2 regions of the Paenibacillus sp. FSL R7-0048 genome follow, and region 1 is predicted to be linked to the other one. Evidence: riboswitches for the same ligand, from Rfam matches in the RefSeq annotation. Region 1 holds a riboswitch; the other holds the start of a gene.
What was found. Region 1 has a riboswitch for cobalamin ahead of metE (5-methyltetrahydropteroyltriglutamate--homocysteine S-methyltransferase). Riboswitches for the same ligand answer to the same signal wherever they lie in the genome.

Region 1 (12,663 bases):
AGGCATAGAACGGCGGCCCTTTGCTTCTATTGTCTTAGCACGTCTCTTGCCGATTATCCCGCAGACAGCAGTTAACATCTATGCCGGAGCAGCCGGGCTGCCCTTCTGGAGTTATCTAGCTGCCTCAGCTATTGGAAAAATCCCAGGCATCGCCTTGTATGCCTTCCTTGGGGATCAACTGTTCCAGAACCCTGGAAATGCGATTATAGCCATCATTGTTTATGCCATTGTGCTTATTATAGCCGGACTAAGCTTTCATTACAGTTCACAGGAAGTAAAAAACACTAGGTAACAGAGAGCTTATTTGGCGTAAGCTGGCAGGCTGTGGTTATTTGCTTTATAATTAGATTGTGATCTATTTAATTGCATTACATGAATGGAGGGATATTAATGAGTGAACATCAGACTAACCATATAAATTCCAAGGCGGAAAAAGCAACCTTTGCAGGTGGATGCTTCTGGTGCATGGTCTCGCCGTTCGAGGAATTGCCAGGCATTATTAGTGTCGTCTCCGGCTATACTGGCGGGCATACAGTGAATCCTACCTATGAAGAGGTATGCTCCGAAACTACAGGACATGTTGAAGCCGTACAAATTACGTTCAATCCAGAAATTTTCCCTTATAGCAAGCTGCTTGAGTTATTCTGGCAGCAAATTGACCCAACCGACGCGGGTGGACAATTCCATGATCGCGGCACCTCTTACGGAACGGCTATCTTCACCCATTCTGAAGAGCAGAAGCAACAAGCAGAGGCTTCCAAGGCAGCTTTGCAAGAAAGCGGCCGATTCGCTAGCCCGATTGTTACCCCGATCCTCCCGGCAGCAACCTTCTATCCTGCCGAAGAATATCATCAGGGCTACCATCGTAAGAACCCGGGCCACTACAAACGTTACCGTAAGGGTTCCGGACGAGAGGATTTTATCGAAACCCACTGGACACATAAAGAAGACAAACTAAGCTTGAAAGAACGTCTGACGCCACTTCAATATGAAGTCACTCAGAATAGCGCTACAGAGTCACCTTTCCGAAATGATTTTTGGGATCACCACGGAGAAGGCATTTATGTAGATATCGTATCTGGTGAAGCATTATTCAGTTCGCAGGATAAATACGATTCCGGTTGTGGCTGGCCCAGCTTTACACGTCCGATTCGCGATTACGCCGTGAAGGAAAAGACGGACCTCAGCCATTTGATGGTTCGCACAGAAGTGCGCAGCAAAGTAGCAGATTCCCATCTAGGTCATGTCTTCGACGATGGTCCAGGGGAAAACGGCCTGCGCTACTGCATTAATTCAGCGGCACTGCGCTTTATACCAAAAGAGGATCTGGAGAAAGAGGGCTATGGCGAGTATCGTGTACTCTTCCAGCCTGCCTAATCTTCGATAAAAGCGAAATACTGTACTGTCTTACAGAAAAGAAAAGCCTCCAATTCACGGTATACCATGAATTGGAGGCTTTTTAATTCATAGGAGCTTATTCTTTATTCTCGTCCTCGTTAGCTTTCTTATCCTTTATTGAGGTTGTCACCTTTGGCTCTGCTGGTCCAGGGAGTACCGCCTTGTTCAGTTCCCGATTTTCCTGCCGTATCCGCTGGGTCTGCTGCTCCCGTCGTGCACGGATATTTTTGCGGGCAAACCAAACGATGACTAAAATAATGCCCGCACCGATTAGAATCGGCAATGCACCTGCAAGAATTACAAAAATCCACTGAAACATAACAGATAGTGCGTTCAGGCTTCCTTTTAAAGCATCCGATGCCCGTTCTAGCAATGGACCTTGCTCTGCCTTTTCCTTCACGGCTAAGCTCTCATCCGTCTGGTACACTCTAAGCTCTACCGTTGAAAAAGATACGTTCTGATCTATATATCGCATTCTGCCTTTGATCTGCTCAATCGTTTCTTGAATCGAACCAAGCTCGTTTGCAAAGGCGACCAGATCACTTGATTTCGTTGCTTTTTTCATAAACTCTGTGTATTGAGCTTCCATTAACTGCTTTGCCTTTAGACGCGACTCCAGATCAACATACTCCTCCGAGACATCCTGACCTTGAATACTGCGCTGTAGCGATTCGTGTTTTACTTTTTCCAAATTATTCAGAAAAGGAGAGAACCCGGAGGCAGGCACCTTAAGGATAAACGTCCCTCCTTGCTCATATTGCGACATGTTTTCGTTAAACTCTATAATATATCCTTTAGCCATCGTTACCATGTTGCGGATTTCAGTCTGAGCTTTACCGTAATCTTCTACTTCCATAGTCAGATTGGCATGATAGATTAGCTTCTTGTTCAATCCTTCCACGACATCACTGCCCGTGAATCCCGCGTTCCCTTGATCCGTGTTCTCTGATGTCAAACCTTTTTCAACTGGGGCTTCGTTGCCTCCCGCTGCTGTCTCAGCTTCTGTTGAGGTGCTCTTATCCGCTAATGTAGCTTTCGAAGATTGCTCAGTGGTTGCTGCAGCAGAATTACTCGTATTTCCGCCGTCACCAGCTAATTTGTCTGCCGCCGAATTGTTATCACCCGAGCCACAACCTGCCAATACCACCGCAAGAATTAATAAACATAAGTAATGCAGACCCCATTTGCGCATTCTCATTCCTCCAAAAGTGTAGTGGTTATCCCTAGCATTGTAACGTTACGGAATGTCATGTTCTGTACAGATCTCTTCCGTCTCTCATTTCTATAACGCCCCAAAACTTGGAAGGTTGCACTGGAATATGGAATTTCGGTAAATTTCTTTTGGTTTTTCTTGTTGAATACACAAAAAGCCGCATTTCTGCGGCTCTTATTGGACATATTTTTGATGTGGGAAGGTGACCCGAAAGTTAAAGAACTTATTTGCTTACAAACTCATTATTTGGTACAATTACCACGTCTAACCTAGTAAAAAAAGCCAAATACCCTCTATTCATAATGAATGAGGGCGTGACACGGCTTTGTTGAGACAAGCTCCACCTTGCTGAACAGAGCCGTTCATTGAATGATACTATCAATTACTATAAGGGGAGGTGAACCCTCATGGCAAAAGACGTAGTTTGTGAAGTTAACTCCTGCACCCACTGGGCAGAAGAGAACAAATGCAGCGCTGAATCGATCTTCGTAGCTTTCCACAGCTCCCAAGAACCAAAACGCGCAGAAGAAACAGATTGCAAAACTTTCGAAAGTAAATAAGTAAATGCCTGAAGGGACCCTCCACGGTTCCTTCTTTTTCTTTTTCATTCTAACAAGATTGAGAATTATTATCAAGTAGCTGATTATAAAAAAATAAGTGAACTAAAAAGCCAGGGTAAATTACCCTGGCTCTAATTTATTTATGTCTATTTTGATGCAATAACCCCTGACTTTTCCCTCGCAATAGCAGCAGCGCTTACCATGTTACGTAGTGCATCCTCTGTCTCCTGCCAGCCACGTGTTTTCAGACCGCAATCCGGATTAATCCAGAACTGTTCAGGGTCCAGCACCCGCAGCGCACGATCGATATTCGCCGTCATTTCTTCTACAGCCGGAACCCGCGGGCTATGGATGTCATACACTCCAAGACCGATTCCTTTATCATAGGCCTGCTCCTCAAAGCTGATAATCAGCTCCCCATGGCTACGTGAAGTCTCAATGGAGATTACATCAGCATCCATAGCCGATATGGAATCGATCATGTCATTGAATTCGCTATAGCACATATGCGTATGAATTTGTGTCGTAGCCTTCACATGGTTCGTAGCAACGCGGAACGACTTCACTGCCCAGTTCAGGTAATGCTCACGGTCTTCTGCCTTAAGCGGAAGTCCTTCACGTATAGCCGGCTCATCCACTTGAATCATTTCGATGCCTGCATCTTCCAACGCTTTTACTTCATGGCGAAGGGCAAGAGCAATTTGATTGGCTACCTCTTCCCGGCTGAGATCATCACGTACAAATGACCAATTGAGGATAGTTACAGGACCCGTCAACATTCCTTTAACCGGAAGCTTCGTCAACGATTGTGCATAGACACTTTCTTTAACAGTCATAGGCTGTATAAATGCAACATCCGCGTAGATCACCGGTGGCTTAACGCAACGGGAACCGTAGGATTGAACCCAGCCATTACTAGTAAACAAGTATCCATCCAGCTTTTCTCCGAAAAACTCCACCATATCTGTACGCTCGAACTCACCGTGGACCAGAACATCCAGACCTAGCTTTTCTTGGAAGGTAATTGCATCCGCGATCTGCTCACGAACAAATCCATCATAACGCTCCTGATTCCAGACCCCTTTACGCCATTTCAATCTCGCCTGACGCACTTCTACTGTCTGCGGGAAGCTACCAATTGTAGTGGTTGGCAGAAGTGGAAGCTGCCATTTCTCTTGCTGCACCTTTAAGCGTTCAGCAAAAGGCAAACTGCGTTGGTCCGGCAAAGCTGCAAGTGCAAGCACTTGCTCCGCCACATCCTTACGGCCACGCTCAGGTAGTGCGCGGAATGCTGCAATAGCTTCACGACTAGCGGCCAGCGCTGCTTTAGAAGCTTCTCCTTTATCTGCGAGGGCTGCTCCGAGCAAACTAAGCTCTGCAAGCTTCTCATCGGCAAAAGCTAACGCATTCTTAACTGTCGCCTTCTGCTTCACCTCACCTTGAACGGTGACTGGGACATGCAGCAGACTGCAAGAAGGCTGAAGAATAAGACGATCAAGCGGCACATGAACGCTGAGCTTTTCTACCAGTTGCAGCTTAGCGTCTAAATCGGAACGCCAGATGTTCCGTCCATCAATAATTCCGGCACCCAGCCATTTGTCCTTCGGCCAGCCAAGACGTTCGATAGAAGCCAGATTCGCTCCACCATCGTGCACAAAGTCAAGACCCAAGCCTTGAACAGGCAACTCTAGCAGTGCCTCCAACGGTTCAGCAGCTTCGAAATACGTCTGTAAAATAATATTCAAGCCCGGCACGGAGCCGGCAATTTCTGTGTATATCGAGTTAAGCAGTGTTAATTCTTCTTTACTTATGCCTGTAACAATCGCTGGCTCATCGATTTGTACCCAGCTTACCCCTTCTTGCTTCAGTTCCTGTAGCAGTTGAACATAGACTGGAACAAAACGTGCAGCAATCTTGGCGATATCTGCCGCTGCGTAACCTTTGGACAGCTTAAGGAAGGTATACAGACCTAAAAGTACCGGTTTACCTTCAATCCCTGCCTGCGATTTAGCAAAACGATAAGCCGCTAGAGGTTTATTTTCAGTCAGGCGTGGTGTTTGTGTGCCGATCTCTGGAACGATATAGTGATAGTTCGTATTGAACCATTTGGTCATCTCACAGGCAGTAGCCTCAGTATTACCACGGGCCATTGCAAAATAAAGATCAAGCCCGATGTCGCCGCCATCATACGTGTACCGTGGAGGTACAATTCCAAACATAACAGCCGTATCCAACACATGGTCATAAAAAGTAAAATCATTCACCGGAATAAGCTCAATTCCTGCCTCTTGCTGGGTCTTCAAATGCTGCAGCTGAATTGCTGCCATTTCGGAGCGGAATTGCTCTTCATTTATTTTCCCCTGCCAGTAGGCTTCCAGTGTCTTTTTCCACTCGCGGTTCTTTCCGATTCTCGGATATCCAAGATTACTTACTTTTACTTTATTCGTCATCTCGATACACTCCCTCTTCCATCTCTTATTTCAAACTCCAAAGCTACTTGCTTTCCTATAAAAAAGAGCGCCCTTCCCTAAAAAAGTCAAAGGGAAAGACGCCCATGATATACCCATGGTTAACGTCTAACACCTCCCTATCTTCCGTAGGTGAAGCAGTGCTGTTGAAACAGGCAGGTCTCCTGGCTAGCGGCGTCAACATCTTGAGCAGTCTTCCCAGCAGTAGTAAATTGCCAGTGACCTCTGTTGCTCGAGATTCTTCCGTTACAGTGGCGGGACCGCATCGGCTTCGAACCGAATTTCCCTATTAAGCCTACCGAATTACTATTTTCCGGTCAGCACCTGTCTCCGATATCATTCATCATTTGAGTGTCTTAATCTGATGTCATCATACGTGAAAGCCCCAGCAATCTGCAATAGATTACTGGGGCTTCTGTTATATCGATTCCTTATAACGGACTTAGAAAAATACGAAATATACTACAGCAGCAAGAATTATACGGTATATAGCAAACGGTAAGAGCTTGATACGATTGATCAGTTTTAAGAAGAAACGCATCGATAACAGCGCAAATAGGAAGGCACTAATAAAGCCTGCAATAAAAAACGGCAACGCGTCCATGGTGAAATATTGCCAGTTTTTCATCAGTGACAACAGACTGGCACCTGCCATGATGGGTACTGCCATAATAAACGTAAAATCAGCAGCGGCACGATGGCTCATCCCGAGGAGTACTCCACCAGAAATCGTCGAGCCCGAGCGTGAAAATCCAGGCCATAACGAAAAACACTGTACAAGACCTACACCAAGTGCCTGTTTGTATGTAATCTGATCTACACTCTCAGTTCTGATCTTCTTCGGCCCAAACAGATCGGCAATAATCATTAATATAGCCCCAATCACTAGACCAATTAACACTGTTGAGGTAGAGAATAAATGCTCATCAATATAATCATTAAACAGAACACCTAACACACCTGCAGGCACTAACCCTACCAGAACCTGAGTCAGCTTGAGATGCCCGCCCTGCTCCAACTGCGGTAGCTCCTCTGTTACAGGATCCAACTGCTTACGGCTGAAACGCTTTAAGCCTAACAAATCAATGAACCGATTTCTAAAGATCACAACAACCGCTAATATTGAACCCAGTTGAATAACTACTTTGAAGGTATTTGCTGTATATTGTCCAAATAACTCCTGTGATTTCAGCCACATATCATCAACAATAATCATATGACCCGTGGAGGATACTGGAGCAAATTCGGTTAAACCTTCAACAAGCCCCAAAATAATGGCTTTAATAATCGTTAATAGCTCCATTTGTTTCCCTCCTTTTTAATAGTCATTTCTATTATCAGTCCACTACCCGCTTAGCCCTCAGTGTTCATTCTCCGGCTGCGTTTGCGGAAGTACAGAAACCCAAGAATAACTAATCCGCCAGCAATTAGTACATAGACTACATTGGAGTACACATCCATGTACACGGCAATGTCTTCCCAGGATTCGCCCAATACCGCGCCAATAAGCACAAGCAGCAAATTCCATCCCAATGTGCCAATCGTTGTGAAGATCATAAATACTCCAAATTTCATGCCCGACATTCCCGCCGGAATCGAAATCAGACTGCGGACCAGCGGAACCATCCGACAAAACAATACAGTCCAGTAGCCATATTTATCAAACCAGGCGTCAGCCTTGTGGATATCTTTTTTACTGACCCTAATTAGGCTACCCCAGCGTTCAACCAGTTTCTCTAACCGGCTCACATCCAATAATCGGCCAATATAATAGAGAATTACTGCACCCAGTAGTGAACCAGCCGTGGCAGCAATGATTACACCAGGGATCGTCAAGCTCGTCGTAGTCGTCATAAATCCTCCAAAGGGCAGGATCACTTCTGAAGGAATTGGTGGAAATATATTTTCAAAGGCCAGCATCAGAAAAATACCGAAGTAACCAAACTGCTCCATAAAATCTGTAATCCATGCTTGCATCTTGTTACCCCCATTTCTCATATCAAGTTCTTCTTCAGGTTGCGTAAATAGCGGCTGCGAATAAAAAAGAAGTATAGTCCTTGAACAGCCAAATATCCGAGTAACACCGCGCCTGTCTCCGTTGCGATAGATAAGTAGAACAACCGTTGAAGCGCAATAAAGGCAAACACACTGTGTAAAATAGCTATTCCGACCGGCACAAAAAACAACAAAGACAGCTGAATCGTAACTATTCGATTGAGTTCTTTATCCGTAAGTCCCATCTTGGACAAAGTGGAATATTGATTGCGATCATGATCAAGATCGGTATATAACCGGAAGTAAAGAAAGCTGCCTGCCGCAATAAAAAAGACAGTACCCACCAGCAAGGAAGCAAAAAGCATTGTGTTATACAATGTTTTCTGAAGCTCAAACAGCGTGCCGCTGATCACAATCGCATACGGAGAATCACTTTCATAGGACTGTTTGCCTTTATGGGCAAGATCAGCTGCGATACCTACCGTCTGCGGAAAATCCTCTACATAAAAACCTGTATAAAGATCCGTCTGCACGGGATCAATAGCACTGTAAAGCTCGTCACTGATCACGACACCACTAAAATCCCCGCCATCTCTACCATCCAGCTCCGGCAATAAATATTCGGCAATGGGGACTTGCTCGGTATAACCTATTTCTTTAATGGCAAGTCCTTGCTGCAAGGAATAGACCGCTTTTACTCTGCCTTCTGTTAAACTGCGATCCCGCTGCGAACCAATCATCACCAGACCTTCGTTGCCCACCAGAGCACGCTCATCTGTTGGGAAACCTGCACGTTGCAGGGCGAGATTATAATCACTGAAAGCAATCAAGGGAAGGCGTAAAGTGCGATCGGGTCCAGTCTGAGCTTCGACCTCAGCATATTTAATCGGGATACTAAGCGCTTCATAAGGGAGTCCGTGCGTCTTGAGCTCTTCCTTAATTTCGTTCAGATGCTGATCAAAGGGTACACCCGTCTGATTTCCTTTGGCTACATAACCCACTGCTGCAGGATAATCCAATTTCAGCTCTCTGGAAAGTGTATGTATCGATGCAAATACCCCTACGGAAGTGAAGGAGACTGCGGATACAATCGTCACCATAAAAAACATTCGGCCATTCTCTTTCCAGCGGTAGGACAAACCGGATAAAGTGATGATATTCGTACGATGCCAATACAAGCGCCGAATGTCCTTAAGCAGCTTAACCAAACAAATACTTAGCTGGGTATAAAAGAGATACGTCCCGATAACCGTAATCGCAACGACCGGAAACATGACTTTCTCTACGGAAGCAGCTTTTGCAGTAGCCGCCATATAATAACCACTGATCAGCAGTACAGCAGAAATAATAGATAATACAAAGGATACTTTGGGTTCTTCTTCTGCCTTACGCTCTCCCTGAAACAGACGCATCAGTGACTCATTGCCGATAAAAACAAAGGTGCAAAGCGATATCAGAAAAAACAATAACACGAAGCTGCAGATCGTAAGCACAAGTGCCTGCCATGGGAGATGAAAGGTTAACAGGGGAATTCCCAAAAAAGTGGATCCGATCATCAAAAATAATTTGCCCAGAAGTAACCCGAGAAGGGTACCTGTCAGGATGGCAGAGGTGCCGATCATCATATTTTCCAGAAAAACCATGGTGTTCAGCTGTCTCTTCGTCATTCCGTGCATCAATAAAATTCCGAACTCCATCTTGCGCGACTGCAGGAAGGATCCAACGGATACGAGTACGAACAAAGAACAAAAGACATAAATAATTGCCTCTGCCACCATCATCGTATGAGCCGCCGTACTATAAATTAAGCTCTTTGAAATATCCGGATGGTAAATAAACAAAGCGCACACGAAAAAGATCATCACCGAAAAAGCACTGACGACAAAATAAGCGGCATATTTGCGTTTATTACGTGTTACATTCCTATAAGCGAATTGCCGAAAGGTCATGGCTGGTTCCCCCAAGCAGAGACAGCATATCAATAATACTTTGGAAGAAAGCGCCTCTATTACTGCCCTTGTACATTTCACTATAGAAACGTCCGTCTTTAATAAAGATGACCCGGTTGCAAAAGCTTGCAGCCACTGCGTCATGTGTGACCATCAGTACCGTAGCTCCTTCTTCCTTATTCACCTCTGTCAACATATTCATGACTTCCCCTGAGGCTTTGGAGTCCAGATTGCCTGTGGGCTCATCCGCCAAAATTAACGATGGACGATGAATCATCGCCCGGGCGATAGCCGCCCGCTGCATTTGTCCGCCTGAGACCTCGTACGTGCGCTTCTTCAGCAAATGTTCGATGCCAAGCAAGGTAGTGACCTCTTTCAGCCTGCTCTCCATCTCTGGGACACGAGCACCTGCAAGCGTCAAAGGTAATACGATGTTTTCCTCTATAGTGAGCGTATCCAGTAGATTAAAATGCTGAAAGACGAAGCCTAGCTCATGACGGCGAAAAAGCGCCTTTTCTTTTCTGCTAAGCAGATTAGGATCTCGGCCGTTGATCAGAATCTGACCGGAGGTCGGTTGGTCGATGGTGGCAATCGTGTTGAGCAGCGTTGTTTTCCCGCTCCCGGATGGACCCATTATGCCAACAAACTCCCCCTTTTCTACAGAAAAGCGGATATGATTCAGCGCCTGAGTGGACACTTTACCCTCATATATTTTTGATAAATTATGAACATCTAGAATGGGCAAGTGTTACCTCTCCTTCTTTCGACTGGATTGCCTTCATTATACAAAGTGTACACATAGGCTGCTATTTCTGAAACTTACAATGCCCTTACACATTTGTAAGGTTTGTTATATGCTGCTCCCTAAATACAATCCGCACGGTGGTCCCGCTTCCTTCTTCGGAACGGATACTCACCTCATGTCCAAGCTTGCCGCAGATCTGCTTCACGAGATATAAACCCATCCCCGTAGATTCCTGGAAGGTTCGTCCATTCACCCCGGTAAAATAAGCATCGAACACGCGCGGCAGATCTCCTGCTGGTATGCCTACTCCTTCATCCCGGATCTCAAGCACAGTCTGCTTATCTTCCGTGACCATCCCTTGGAAATAAACATGTTTGCCCTCTTCTGTCGTATAACGTACAGCGTTCGTAATCAGCTGCGTAAGGACAAAAGTGAGCCATTTTTCATCCGTGGTTACGGTAATCTGCTCATCTATTTGTATAGCTGGAAATACTCTTTTTCGAATAAAAAGACGCTTCTGCTCAGAGGTCACACCACGTACGATGGTCTCCAAATTCAGCCGTTCCACATAAAAATCGTGCTCGAAAGTATCCAGACGGGCCGTATAAAGCACGGTATCCAGTCCTTTTTTCAGACGATCCAGTTCATCACCAATTGCCGTAAAAGGAGGGCCATCCTTATCCTGAATGATCAGATGAATGACAGACAACGGCGTCTTCATGCCATGTACCCATTGATTAATAAAGTGAATATGTTCTTCTAATTTGTGGCGGTAGCTGTGCAAATCATTTTTGTAGAGGCGGAATTGCGACCCCAGTAAACCTCGCAAGCTTACGGCTAGCGGAGAATCCTGTGTAGGGCCACCTGCCTCATCGAGAGAGGAGGGCGTAGTCTCCAAACGTTCATAAAACGTGCGATTGGTGACGTAACGGTAAGCGAGGTAGCCAATCAGTAGACAAGTGCTGAGTAGCGCGGCATATAAACTTACATTCAGACCGCTGCCTCCATCCAGCCGGTACACTAATGTGATCAGGACTAGCTGGGCTAGATAGACCACGATCAGGGGGAACTGTTCCCGTAATAACAACTTCATTCCTCATCCCCCCAATTCGGAATCAAACGATAGCCTTGACCGCGCACGGTTTGTAGTCCATCTGTGATAGCGAGAGCGGCAAGTTTTTTGCGTACACGTGTAACATATACATTTAAGGTATTTTCATCCACGAAGGCTTGATCATCCCAGATTTTTTCGAGCAGCCTGTCCCGGGTAACGATGACGCCTGATTTTTGCATTAGCTCATCTAGTATCTTGGCTTCCGTGTGGCTTAAGTCCACTTTAGCTTCGCCTCGGGTAAGGATTAGCCGCTCTACATCCAGCGTCATTCCGGCAACGTTTAGTGTGCGTTCATTATTCCCACCGGCATAGGTGCCGTAGGCGCGCCGCAGCTGACTTTTGATTTTGGCCATCGCGATTTCGTAATCAAAAGGCTTAGTGATATAATCGTCGGCTCCATTTTCCAGCGCCATTACTTGGTCCATTTTGCCATCGCGGGCAGATATAAAAAGAATAGGGCAGGTTGAAATTCCGCGAATCTGGCGGCACCAGTAATAACCATCGTATTTTGGCAAATTAACATCAAGGAGTACCAGATGTGGCGTGAACGCCTCAAACTGAGTGCGGACCCGCTCAAAATCACTCACCGCCTGCGTTTCATATCCAAACTTATGTAAATAATCCTGCAGCAAAGCCACAAGTCCACGGTCATCTTCTATAATAAATATTTTGAACATATCATGCCTCCGGTCCAGCCTTAACAATATAAGGGGGTCTGCCAAATAATATATACACCGTGCATAGGGTTAGTCAAATCGGAAGGAAGAAAAAAGAACCCATGAAGCACCTGTTTACGGCACCTTCTAGGTTCTTGGATAAGTTAGGTTTAAGGATATCAACTAGTCCCATTGTTTCTTCTGAATCCCGGCAAGAACTCTCTCTACAGGTGCCCAGCCGATAAGTTCTGGTTGGCTCCAGCCCGGAGCAGCTTGCAGATGGCAAATTTCCATGTAGTGATCTATCCTAACTTTATCCCAGGCATGAATGGCCCCGCCATTCCCAAGGGCCAAAGCTACATGCCCCCAATCCTTAAACTCACCGTCCACCAACCCTGAGCAAGCATAAAAAACAAACGCGCCAGCTGGCGGAGCCCCGGTATTCTTGTGCGCATCGTACAGCTCTGCGGATTCGCGTGCATCGCTGCCTCCCCACATTTCGATCCCATTGCTTCTTTCATATGCATCTTCAACAAAAGCAAGACAACGCAGCGGATACTCCTGC
Region 2 (12,663 bases), 4.0 Mb from region 1:
TGAATCCATTACGCCAATGGCGCACTATGCTGGCGGCACAGGAAACATCTACGCCAGCGGTAAGCTTTTATCAGCTTGCGGAGTGGACGGCAGATCGTGATGAAGCCGGAAGTGTGCTCCATCTTTTACGTCAGCATATGGCAGGCCTGCGTTCCGCAATTCTCTCCATGCAGGAGGAGCTTGAGGACCTTTACGCAGAAAGCGTGGAGCGCCAGCCGTTCCAGCGTGTGCCGCTTTTTGATAAAAGAACAGTACGTAACTTCATTCATTATTTATTCTCAGCCGTATATGGCAAAAAATATGAACTATTGGGCCTAGAAAGTGAGCTTGCCCTATGCAGTCGTTTGGAATCTGCACTTGAGCAGCTTCATATGGAAAGTATGGCCCGTGTGAAAGCTATGGAGACTTTGGAGGAAGAATTGCGTATTACTGTTATGGACAGCATTGGGCGAACAAACGAAACAACGGGCCAGAACGTAATGGAATACTACCGCGTAGTCACAGAAGAAGTGATGAAGGATATCGAAACCCGGCGTGGACCTGGAATATTCTTCAGTGAGAAGTACATGGGCAGTATCTCCAAGCTCTTAGAACAAGGGAAAGAAGCTGTGATTGAGCGTTTGATTGATATTTGCCGCCGGGAGCTGCTGACAGCAGAACCTTTCAATTTATCTTTTGAGGAAGAGCTTCTGCGGCGTGCAAATGTTGCGGCAGCCTATGAGAATCGTCAGGTTCTATCGAGGGAAGAGCTGTTCAAGCGCTTGTATCATAATTTAGAAGAGGGCGCGGCCATTAATGTTCGGTTATTCGAATATACGCAAGAGCATCGTCATGAGGAGAAATATTTCTTCGGAGACAGTTCATCAGAGTTTCTACGCTACGCCTTTGGAGTAGATGAGACAACCCGGATTTACCGGTTAGGATTCGTGCATGAGCAGCGGAGGAGCGGAGTGGAGAAGCTAAACCTGATGGGCGGCTTTCATTTAGAGGACCTGCTCTATTATCGCAACGGTAAGGTCTATTATGAGACTTATGCTCAGAATGGCTATCAGCTCCATGGGCTGAGTGAAGATCAGCTTCCTGAGATGCGCTGATGGCGTAATAGATAGGTCCCCTCACTTTGAGTCCCTTTATTGCCTTGGTGCAATAGAGTCATCGGATATAACGCTTAATTAGATTTCTGGGATAGGGACATTTCTCCTTATTTCCACTGCACACTATGCAATAGAATAGAAATAGATGTTTCTCCTATTCCATTCTATTGCACAGAGTGCAATCTGGGGGATGATAACACATCCGGGTAGCCCGTTTATCAGGCAGCATAACCCCCGGAATGTTTAAAGGATAAGAGTACAATTCAGATTTTACCCGGAAAGGAAGTATAACGATGCAGAGAAAAATCAATCTGCTGCTGCTCTTCTTCAGTCTGATCGGCGGCGGGGTCGCCTTTCTTTTTGGCGAATGGCTGCTAAGCTGGTATAACGATCTGCCTTCCATCCTGCTTGTGGGTATTTATTTTGCCATTGTGGCGCTGGGAGTCGGTGTAGGCTGCCTGCTTGCAGAGATGATCTCGCCACGACTGAACGGAGCGTCATGGAAGCAGCGCTATCTGGGGTTATCGTGGAAGCTGCTGCCTCTGATGATTGTTCTTGCACTTGGTGTTGGAGCCTTAACGGAGTTTGTTTATGAGCTGAATTTTGGCGGAGCCAGACCAGTTAAGAATGTAGTAATGGCTATCGATGACTCAGGCAGTATGACACAGAGTGATCCCGATAATAGCCGGTATTCCGCAGCAAAAGCGTTAATTACAAAAATGGACACTGACAATAAGGTAGCCGTGGTGACCTTTAACAACGAAGCGGTAGTTGTCCAACCTTTAACGCCACTTTCAAATTCGGAGAATCGTGAGAAGGTGCTGACTGCAATCGATAATCTGCAGCCAACCGAAGGCGGCACGAATATTAGCGGTGCGGTCTCGGAGGCACTCAAGGAGATTGACAGTGACGGCAAAAAAGACCAAGGAGCCATGGTCATCTTGTTGTCTGACGGAGTGAGTAATTTCGATACCACAAGAGAGTTGCAGGCTTATGTAGAGCGCGGTATTGCGGTGAATACCATTGGTCTGGGCTTGAATGATCCAGCAGGCACTCAGCTGTTGCAGGATATTGCGAGAGTGACAGGCGGACACTATTATGATGTCAAGGATTCAGCCCTTCTGGGCGATGTATTCCAGCAGATCTATGACCGTCTGGGAGATCGGACGCTGCTAACTGAGCGCAGTGATTCAACGGCAGACAGTCCTTATTATGCTGCGGTTCGTATTTTGTCACTGATGTTGATGGGAGCTGCGCTTGGATTAGGTCTGGGAATTATGTTTGATAACCGTCATTTGGCTAAAAGCTTTGGGATTGGCGGCGTAATATCAGGCTTGTTCGCAGGACTGATTCTGGAATTTGGACTTAGCGGTGACTCCTTTACAGATAGTCTTATTCGTCTTCTGGCTGTTCTTATATTAGCTGCTATTATTGCATTATTTACAGGCGTCATTCCGGTAGGAGAAGGACGTATTTATCGAAATAGAAGAAACAATAACGCAGCGCCTGCACCAGCATCGGATAACTTTCCGGGTCGGTGCAGAAGCCGGAACAGCAAAGGATTCTAGTGTAGCGGAAAGGGGTTTACAGTAATGAGGTACGCCGAGGTTAATGCTTCCGCTGCGGGAATAACGGATGTGACATCCCAAGTGGATGACCGATTCTGTACGCTGAGATGGCGCTGGCCGGACGGCGTGCAGGCGGTGTACATCCACAAAACCTCCGCAGAAGCGGCTGACATGGGAACCGGAGATGATCCGCCGATCGGGATGAAGCTCTACACTCGTGAGGAATACAAATCTAACAATGGTTATCGTGATCGATTGGATGAGATCGGATTGATATCCTATACGATATTTGCTCGTCTTGCTGAGAACGGTGAGACTGCCCTGGTGAGGCAAAATGATGGTGTGAACCGGGTGATGGTCAGTGCAGGCAAAGCCCGGATCTATTATTCCATTCAACAAAAAAAGGCCTTATTCGGAAAACAAAAGACCGTACATATGGCGATTACGGCAGAAGTGCCCGTGGCACGGGATGTCCTCTGTTATGTCAAGAAACGTGGAGGGCATCCTGCAGGGAAAGAGGATGGTATTCTCTTTCCCTTCGTCCAGGATTTCGCTCCTGGACGCAATGTACTTCCGCCGATTGAAATCGGTAAGGATGATTTTGTACGCATCTTTTTCACCGATGGCAAGAAATATGGGCTTTATTACGAATTGGTACCGGAGTGAGACTGGGTCTACGCGTACAAGCGGGTAATGAGCAGTGCGTTCATAGCAAGTACGTAGATACAACTTTTGGGAGGATGAGTAGATGTCTTTTTTTAGCCGTTTTATGAAAAAGAATCAGCCGGAGCCGCGGCCGCTTTTTTACGATATAGTGTGTCCGTATTGCTTCACCAAGTTCTCTCCGGAGGATGTCGTCTTTCGGGCTATGCACAGCCGGGAGGACGATGAAAATTACGCATTGGGTGAGGATGACGCCTTGAACAAATACCGTGAGCGCTTTGGGCTTGATACGGTAGATGACATAGAAGCGATTATCAACCCGGCGGATATTCCGGAAGAATATCATCATTACACGGATCATGTGTTAACTGGGCTTACGGATCGTTACGGTGTGCTTACGCGCAGACGGCTTTGCCCGTCCTGCCATAATGAGCTGCCGGTGACTGCCGGGAAGGTGCCAAGTAACATCATCTCGATTATCGGGGCATCCCAAGTCGGGAAATCGGTGTATATGACCTCGCTGATCCACACATTGCAGCATACTACAGCAGGTCATTTTGATGCCGCTTGTATGCCGCTTAATGCAGAGATTAGCCGTAAGTTCCGTACATTGTATGAAGAACCGCTTTTTGAGCGTGGGGATCTGCTGGCTTCTACACAGAAGGAAAAAATGCAGGAGCCTTTTATCTTTCAATTTGTCTTTAAGGATGAAAATAAACCGCCACTGACACTTGTATTCTTTGATGTAGCAGGTGAGGGTATGGTGGATCAGGATTATCTTGGACTTCATGGTCAGCATATCAAGAACTCTGCGGGTATTTTGTTTATGGTCGATCCGCTGCAAATCCGTTCTATCCGTGAAAAGATTCATATTAACATCGGTGACCGCCCGGGAGAATGGGTCTCACAATATGACGAGCCGCGCGATGTGGTGCTGACGATGTTCGGTGATTTTATTGCCTATCAGGAAAAGAGTAAGACAGACATTCCAACAGCGGTTGTGCTTGCCAAAAGTGATATGCTGCATTCGCTGAAGGATGAGGATGGCGATTACATCAAGTCCAACAGCAATGTGTTCAATAACTATGTTCACCGCAAAACATTAAACATGGACGAGTTCCATAATATCGACGGGGAAATTCGCAGATTTATTGGTAAGGTGGACAGACCCTTTAAAGATACGATGGATGTTTATTTCGCGAATACGGGTTATTTTGCAGTATCTGCGTTGGGCAGCAATCCTGTGAATCAAAAGATTGAGGGTGTAGTAAGCCCGATTCGTGTAGACGAGCCTTTTATTTGGCTGCTGCATAAGCTGAAGTATATTGAGGGGAGCGACGGCCCGTGAATGTTTTCTCAGGGTCAACAATCGCCCAACAGATGTACACCCGCGAACGTCGCGGAGTGTTTCGTTCCACAGAAGGCTTCGATACGGTAGCGAAATCAGATAGTCTAGACAATAATTTTGTGAAAAAAATCCTTCATCCCTTCTGCCTCTACGATGCTCCTGCGGAGTTAACCGCACGTGGAGAGATGGATGAGGCTGCATATCCTGGTGCGCTGCACCTATTTCATGCTGAGAACGGGGATACAGTTATTGGGCTTAGTCGTTATCAAGCGGCCGATTTCACAGGCCAACGAAGCGCTTTTTTTGCACATAACTATGTAGTTCCTGCTTCACGTTCCGAAGAAATTGTGCAGAGCTATGGAGACTGGCTGCATGCTGATTTTGCAGAGCGTTATACGGGAGAGCTTGGTGGAACCTTGCCGGAGCTGCCCTCTATTCCAGTTGTTCGCACAGACCGCAGCCCGGATCCAATCGCAGGCTTACGTCTATTAGGGATTGATGAAGGGATATTCAAGGCATTATTGCAAGCCGTAATGCTCTCTGTTGCAGGTAAGAAAAAAATCTACGTGGCTCTAAACGTACCTATCACCGAGTTGTCCGCGCGGGCGGTGGAGCTTACAGAAATTCTGTATAGCGTGCTGCCGTATGAATTCCGCCGTAGATTAGGCGTGATTACGTATGCGAATGAACCGCAAAGCCGTAAATATATACATCTTAGCTTTGTGGAAAAAGGTTCACTTCGTCCCGGTGATCGCAGTATTGAGAAGGATTATACCTTTGATTTGGCTTCCGGACGGATGGGGAATGTCGATTTTGGCGAGACCCGCCAGCCTTATGCTGATTTGGTGTGGAAGCTATTACTGCTGAATCCAGGAGATATTAACGACTTCGTAAGCTTCGCCGATCAGATTCTGCGTGGAGAGAGTCCTGAGCACAAGCTAACCCTTTCTTTCTATAATGAGCTGGCTATATTTTATGAGATTGAGCAAGGGAACGAGCATTTATATACGGAAAACAAGAGTGCGGTGCTAAGTGGTTTGCTTTCTTACCTTAAACCAGACGGTGCAATTCATTCTAGAATCCGCTTGAATGATATTTTCTTAGAACGGTTTGACCGGGAATTTGATCTGATTCGGCAAAGAAATGTGCCAGATCCGGCGATTATGGAATGCTTTAAAGAGTATTTTGTACTTAAGGATCACAATTACAGGGTCAGAATCGTGGATTATTTCATCAATGGGATGCTTCATAGTGTGGAAGCGGGCCGCAAGGATATTTTGAGTGCTGCTTACGGGATCATTGAGAGTAATGATGAGTTAAGTGCAGCTTACTTCCAGCGCGTGATGTCTGAAACTTATTTCCGTAAGCAGCTACTTGAGCCTTATATGGAATCAAGACTAGCTGCGGCGTCCAGATCTGCGGATATTCTGAGCTTTGTGCTCCATTGGGGGCGGTTCCTGCCAGTGGCGTTAGAGCAGTCTTTTGCTCAAAATGCTGTGAAGGATTATTTGCTAGAAAAGCTCCAGCTGGAGCATGATCCGGTGGCTTCTGTGGCGGAAATTCATGAAATTGTAGATAAGGCAGAAAAAGATCGCCGCAAAGGAACAGGAGTTGCTCCTAAGGCACTCTCCCTAATGCAGGATCTTGCTGCTTCAGCAGATAGATTCTTACTGAACCGCTTATCGCTTTCTGATATGACGCAGGAGGAGCTTCTGGAGGTAGTTTTTTTACGGTATGGTAATGTTGTCGATTGGCAGCCGCCACTGGATAGGATTAGCAAGCAGAAAGAGAATGCGCTGCGTGCCGCTTACCGCTGGTTTGGTGAAGAGAAGCCGAATGAGGAGATTTTTACAGGATTGTCTCCGCAGGAACTAGACGATGTGCAGCTACTGGGTCGTCGTTTGCTAAAAGAGGCGCGTGTTCTGGAACCCTTTGAACGGCTTCCGCTAGCCTTTTACTATACAACTCAGCGTGAAGGGGGTCCGCTGGATTACGATGCGCTTCTGGAGCTGTTAAAGCGTAAAGCCGGTTCCGACAAAGAAATCATCTATCGGTTTTTTGCTTGGTCGCAAGGCAATCCTTTATTTACGGTTTCGAATAAAAAGCTGCAACCGGGTTACCGTAAGGCGATTCTGAAGTATTTCCTGAGCAGTGATCGTGAAGCGTTCAAGAATCGGGAATTCCGAAAGAACTATGTCGCGGCAGCTCGGCCTGCTCTGCAAAATGTGTACAATGAAGCCCGCTCCCAACTGGCTTCCCCGCTGGCGCGCTGGATCAGCCGCAGCCGATTTCGACTCTTAATCTCCGGCTCCATTACGGGTATTCTGGTGATTATTGCAATTATCGTATTCAGTATGCTGCGTCCGGATGATACGAAGACGGCTCTGCCGGGGACAAGCCCTGAGCCGACCCCTGTTCAGAGTGCAGGCAATATGCTGCCTCCGGCTTCAGTATACTTGAAGGATCAGAGCGTCGAAGGAGATAAGGGGAGCAGCATATTGGTGTTCACCTTCGCAAGTGCAGATGACTGTGTGCAGTTTAAACCGACTGAGGTTAGTTTAATGTCTTCGTCTACAGAGATAGATAAAAGCTTTAAGGTCGCTGCTACAAATGGGACTTGTCCAGTGCCGTCAACGGATGGGACGGATGAGGGAAACGCTGCTGACGAGTCAGATGCCGCTGGCACTACTGGAGGAACAGCAGAAGGTGCAGACTCTACTAACGCTGTAGCTGATGCTTCTCCGTCCACTACGCCTTCCTCTGATACTGAGAACAGCACTGGGTTACCTTCCGCAACAGCTGTGACTGAAGGTGAACAACCTTCCTATCAGGTTGAGGTTACATTGGAGTCTGGAGCGACAATTCTAGAGAAAAGTATGATCAAAGCCGGAAGATTTACATTGATCGTAGATCCCGATCCTAATATTCCACCAGCTTCTGATTCAAGTGCTGAACCCTCCCCGACTGCAAGTCCGGATGGAACAGTCGAATAACAAGCTTTCTGAACAGCAATAACTACCGGAAGGTGGCGTATTGCTGTTCATTTTTTTGCTGCCCATACTAAGCTTTTCTATAGACATGCTATGTATTAATAGATATGATTATGGATGTCAAAATAAGATACTACATACTGGAAAAGGTGCAGACTCTATCAATCTAGTCGTCTGCTTAAAAGGGAAGTCCGGTGCAAGAGTCCGGCGCGGTCCCGCCACTGTATGTGCGGAGCGTTTCTTCTATAAGCCACTGCCCCGAAGGTAGGGTGGGAAGGTGAAGAACAGCGATGAAGCATTAGCCAGGAGACCTGCCTTTTTCGTGAGCGTTTCTATTCTTCGTGGGGTAAGAATGTGGAACATATACAGATGGACTGTTGGCAGGAAGCAAGCGCCGCAGCCTCAATTTGTAATCTTCCCTGACCGCCCTCCAAAGGGGCGGTCTTTATGTTATGCGTCTTATTCCCGGCAGTACCCATTCTTATACAGAAAGAGGTTAAACAATGAAGAAAATCATGTCTTCCAAGTTTGTAGCACTTGGGCTGGCCTTATTCATGGTCATTTCAATTCTAGGAACATCTCTTGCTCCGGCGGGACAAATATTTGCAGAAGCGAGCGCTGGCGCCGGTCTGGAGGCAACTGCCGCGGAGCGGATTAATGTTGCGGATGCGACTTATGCGGCTGCAGAATATCTCTTGAAAGGTGGCGTGCAATCGGATTGGCAAGCCATTGGATTAGCGCAAGCAGGGTACAAGCTGCCGGCTAGTTACCTTTCAGAGCTTGAGAAAAAAGTAAAGGATGCAGCTGGCGATTTCACCAATGTAACCGATTATGCTCGAATCGTGCTCGCAGTGAGAGCGATTGGTGCAGATCCTACTAGCTTTGCTGGTAACGGAACGACTCCTGGCTATAATCTGATTGAGAAAATTTATAATAATAGCAAGCTCAGTGAACAGACGCTTAATAATCCGGTATATGCTTTACTTGCGCTGGATTCTGGTAAATATAATATCCCAAGTGACGGGAAATGGACGGCGGATAAGCTCCTTACGGAGATTCTCTCCAAACAGAATCCGGATGGGGGCTTTGCACTAACATCAGGCGCAAGTGAGCCTGATATGACAGCGATAACCTTGACGGCTCTGGCGGCACATAAAAATAATCCCGAAGCCTACTTAGCAGGGCTACAAGCCGTAGCTTGGTTATCTGCAGCTCAAGATAGCCATGGGGGTTACGGTGACAGTGCTGAAAGTAGCGCACAAGCAATCCTTGGACTCACCTCCTTCGGAGTTGATCCTAGTGGATTAGAATACACCAAAAACAAAGTGGATCTAATGGAGAACCTGCTTAGCTATCGTCTAGCTGATGGTAGCTTCACCCATAGCCGTGGTGGAAGCAGTAATATTCTGGCGACAGAGCAAGGGCTTCAGGCGCTGGTTGCCTATAATTTGCTATATAAAGGAAGCAACAGTAAGCTATACGATTTTTCCAAATCCTCCATTCAGAGCTCACTCATCTACGCTCCAGTAACGATTGAGGGACCACAGGCCACGTTGGCACAAGGGTACGCCTATGCTGGCAACGCACTTGGAGCGTTAGAGAAGCTGGCGCTTCAAACGAACTTGCCGATCACGAATCCTTCGGGCAGTTATGTGACTGGCATCGGAAGTATTGCTGCTGGAAGCTTTGGTGGTTATGACGGATGGATGTATGTTGTATCGCGTGACGGAAAATGGATTAATCCCGATGTAGGCATGAGTGATTTTGTACTTAAAGATTCAGATCAGGTACTGGTTTATTATGCCGGAGACGACACTAAGCTTGTGGATTCCGTTACGCTTTCCAAAGCAAATCTTAAAGAGGGCGATTCTTTTACCGTCACTGTAACTAGTAAGACGTGGAAATGGGACGCTGCTACGAATACTTCCTCTCCTGTAACTGCAAAAGCTGCGGGTGTTCAGGTCCAAATTGGAGCTCACAAGGTAACGACGAATGCTAAAGGTGAGGCCGTATTCTCAGGAAATATGCCCGCAGGTGACTATACACTGACTGTAACTGGCTACCGTGAAGGCAAAGCCCCAACGATTGCTAAATATACAAAAGCTCTAAAAGTGATTTCTAAGAATGTAACAGCTTCGCTAACCGTTGAAGGCCCGGAAGGGTTGATTAGTGAGGGGACTTTGAAAGCCTCCAATGCCCTTGAAGCGTTGCAACAACTAGGGTCTACCGATGATTTTAAAGTAGATATCACCAAATCGTCTTATGGCAACTTTGTATCAGGTATCCATGGAGTTTCGCAAGGTACTTACGACGGATGGTGGAGCTTCGTGGTATCACGCGGCGGGGAGTGGATATATCCAAGTGTGGGTATGGATGCGTTCGAACTACAGGAATCCGATCGTGTGCTTGTCTATTATGCAGGAGAAAATACACAGGTTGTAGATGCTGTGGTGCTTACCCCATCACAGCCAAAAGCTAATGAAGCTTTTACTGTAAAGGTTTCACAGAAAAAGTGGGTGTGGAATCAGGAAAGCTTAACTTCTGATCCGGTTACCTCACCGGCTGCAGGTGTGCAGGTTTCGGTTGGTGGTAAGAAGGTAATCACGAATGAACAAGGTGTGGCTGTTATTGATGGGGGTCTCCCAGCAAATAGCTATACAATAACTGTTACCGGTTATGCTAAAGATAGCGTACCGAGCGTAGCGCGTTATACTCAGTCTCTGACTGTCGGATCGTCTGTTATTGCTCCAGCAAAAGCTACCGCTACCCTCTCAGTGATTGGAGATAGCCGGAAAGGAACCATCCTAGCCAGTACAACAGTAGCTCTAAAAGAGGGCGAAACGGCTTATAGCTTACTAGTCAGTCAATTAGGGACTAAGGTAGTATCATCCGGCAACGCTGGAAGCATCTACGTGAAATCTATTGACGGGTTGGCTGAATTTGATGGAGGCCCAAGCAGCGGATGGAAGTATAAAACGAACCGGGATGCGGATCCAAGCATCAGTGCAGACAGTTATATTTTGCAGAACGGTGATACTTTGTACTGGTACTATACCTCTGGAGAATAAGGAAGAGGAAGTTTGATTAGGCGGGCACACATGGATTCGGAGTAATAGCGGATCGGGTGCCCGCCCTTTTTTATTTGAGGAAAGTTGTTTTATGACAATATATACTTTTATTCGACACAATATTTTAAAAATCATCAAACTCTTAGCCCTTCCGACCGATAAAAATAGATAGATCATAAGATAATGTGAAGGCGGAGTGTAGATGAAAAATTTGAAAGTGAAATACAAAATAGGGCTGCTTTTGGTATTCGCAGTAATTATGGTGAATGCTGTAGGGGGCATAGGCATCATCACAATGAACAAAATGGCCGAAAAGACAAATGAGACATATAATGAAAATTTATTGCCTGTTTCTTACGTAGGGCAGATGCGTACGAATAATAGGGCTATTGAATCCTATCTTTTGGAGCGTTTGATTAGCGTTGATGCCAGCAAAAACAAAGAACTTTCTGAGAGTATCCAAGTGAAGGTTCAAGATAATAATGAACTTATGAACAAGGTGAAAGCGATTCAGTATAATGATCCTGCTATTGTAAGTAAAATCAAAGAGTATGAGTCCTTTTTGCCAGATTATCGTGCACAGCGGGATAACATTATAAAGATTGCTGATAGTAATCATAATCAAGAGGCCTATAAAGTATTTTCAGGCGAATTTAACGAATCCCGTGAAAAAATGATCAACCTGCTTAAAGGAATTAGTGATTCTTTGCTTAAAGATGCTGATGAACACAATTCAGGTTCCATGGCAACCGCTAAAAGCATGCGGGTAAACAATACCTTAATGATTACGTTCGCTTGGGTGATTTGTATCGTGATTAGTATTGCAATCATTCGACTGATAACAAAACCGCTTAAAGAACTGCAAGGACTAATGAAGCGGGCAGAAGATGGAGATTTGACCGTGGTAGCAACGTACACCGCCAAGGATGAGATCGGCCAAATTAACAGTTCATTTAACAATATGCTGCAGGGCTTGCGGAAGATGATGCAAGGCATTGCAGAGAGTGCAGAACTGCTGTCAGCTTCATCGGAAGAGATGAGCGCTAGTGCTGAGCAGACCTCATTGGCTTCACAAATGATCGCTGTATCTTCTGGAGAGATTGCTGCGGGATTTGATGAGCAGACAGAGAGCATTAACAGTACAACACGTTCTATAAAAGCAATGACCAATGATATTGCAGCCGTAGAGGGCAGCAGCTATGAAATGTCGGATCTAATGGGAGTAGTTTCCGGTTCATCGGATCGTGGAGTAGAGGCTGTAGACCAAATCATTGTGCAGATGAAGGAAATTGACCTCAGTGTAACTCAGAGTCAGGAGATTGTTTCTAATCTAGGGACATTGTCACAAGAGATTAATACAATTATTACAACGATTAACGGTATTGCTACACAGACGAATCTGCTTGCGCTCAATGCTTCTATAGAAGCAGCACGGGCTGGTGAGCATGGACGGGGATTTGCTGTAGTTGCTGGAGAAATTCGTAATCTGGCGGAAGCAACTAGAAATAGTTCTTTGCGGGTTACAGATATTATTACACATATCCAAAAGCAAACCGAAAGCGCAGTAGAATCCATGGCTTTGGGTACTGAGCTAGTCACCAATGGCGTAGTTCAAAGTCATCTGGTATCTCAAGCTTTTCATGAGATTCAGACTTCCATTAAAGAAGCTACCTTACAGACAGCGGAGATTAGAGAAGCGGTTGCTCATGTCGCCATGGAATCACAAGGTGTGGCAGCAGCTATGGAACAGGTCAACGTTATATCTAGTAAAGGTGCAGAAGGTGTTCAGGACACAAGTGCAGCGAGTCAGGAGCAACTATCCGCAATGGAGGAAATGTCGGCTTCAGCTCAGTATTTAGCGGTGCTCGCAGAAGATCTGCAAAAGACATTGTCCAGCTTCAAACTATAGGCTTCATAATATTGTTAAAACCA

Region 2: linked by a shared signal. The riboswitch ahead of NSQ91_RS04585 (DUF4430 domain-containing protein) and the one ahead of metE (5-methyltetrahydropteroyltriglutamate--homocysteine S-methyltransferase) in region 1 are both predicted to bind cobalamin.

The regions. Positions count from the first base shown of each region.
Region 1 covers NZ_JBBORF010000001.1:5,094,519-5,107,181, forward strand. Annotated here, with positions in the region: gene NSQ91_RS22765 (TVP38/TMEM64 family protein) at 1-292, shown strand, start outside; gene msrA (peptide-methionine (S)-S-oxide reductase MsrA) at 391-1,377, shown strand; gene NSQ91_RS22775 (DUF4349 domain-containing protein) at 1,475-2,590, opposite strand; gene NSQ91_RS22780 (DUF1540 domain-containing protein) at 3,019-3,171, shown strand; gene metE (5-methyltetrahydropteroyltriglutamate--homocysteine S-methyltransferase) at 3,318-5,621, opposite strand; cobalamin riboswitch at 5,777-5,982, opposite strand; gene NSQ91_RS22790 (undecaprenyl-diphosphate phosphatase) at 6,082-6,942, opposite strand; gene NSQ91_RS22795 (DedA family protein) at 6,993-7,616, opposite strand; gene NSQ91_RS22800 (FtsX-like permease family protein) at 7,634-9,583, opposite strand; gene NSQ91_RS22805 (ABC transporter ATP-binding protein) at 9,558-10,328, opposite strand; gene NSQ91_RS22810 (sensor histidine kinase) at 10,414-11,421, opposite strand; gene NSQ91_RS22815 (response regulator transcription factor) at 11,418-12,119, opposite strand; gene NSQ91_RS22820 (NlpC/P60 family protein) at 12,282-12,663, opposite strand, start outside.
Region 2 covers NZ_JBBORF010000001.1:1,062,793-1,075,455, forward strand. Annotated here, with positions in the region: gene NSQ91_RS04560 (transcription initiation factor TFIID) at 1-1,094, shown strand, start outside; gene NSQ91_RS04565 (vWA domain-containing protein) at 1,388-2,662, shown strand; gene NSQ91_RS04570 (beta-mannanase) at 2,687-3,328, shown strand; gene NSQ91_RS04575 (hypothetical protein) at 3,411-4,673, shown strand; gene NSQ91_RS04580 (GAP1-N2 domain-containing protein) at 4,670-7,666, shown strand; cobalamin riboswitch at 7,794-7,996, shown strand; gene NSQ91_RS04585 (DUF4430 domain-containing protein) at 8,167-10,731, shown strand; gene NSQ91_RS04590 (methyl-accepting chemotaxis protein) at 10,934-12,640, shown strand.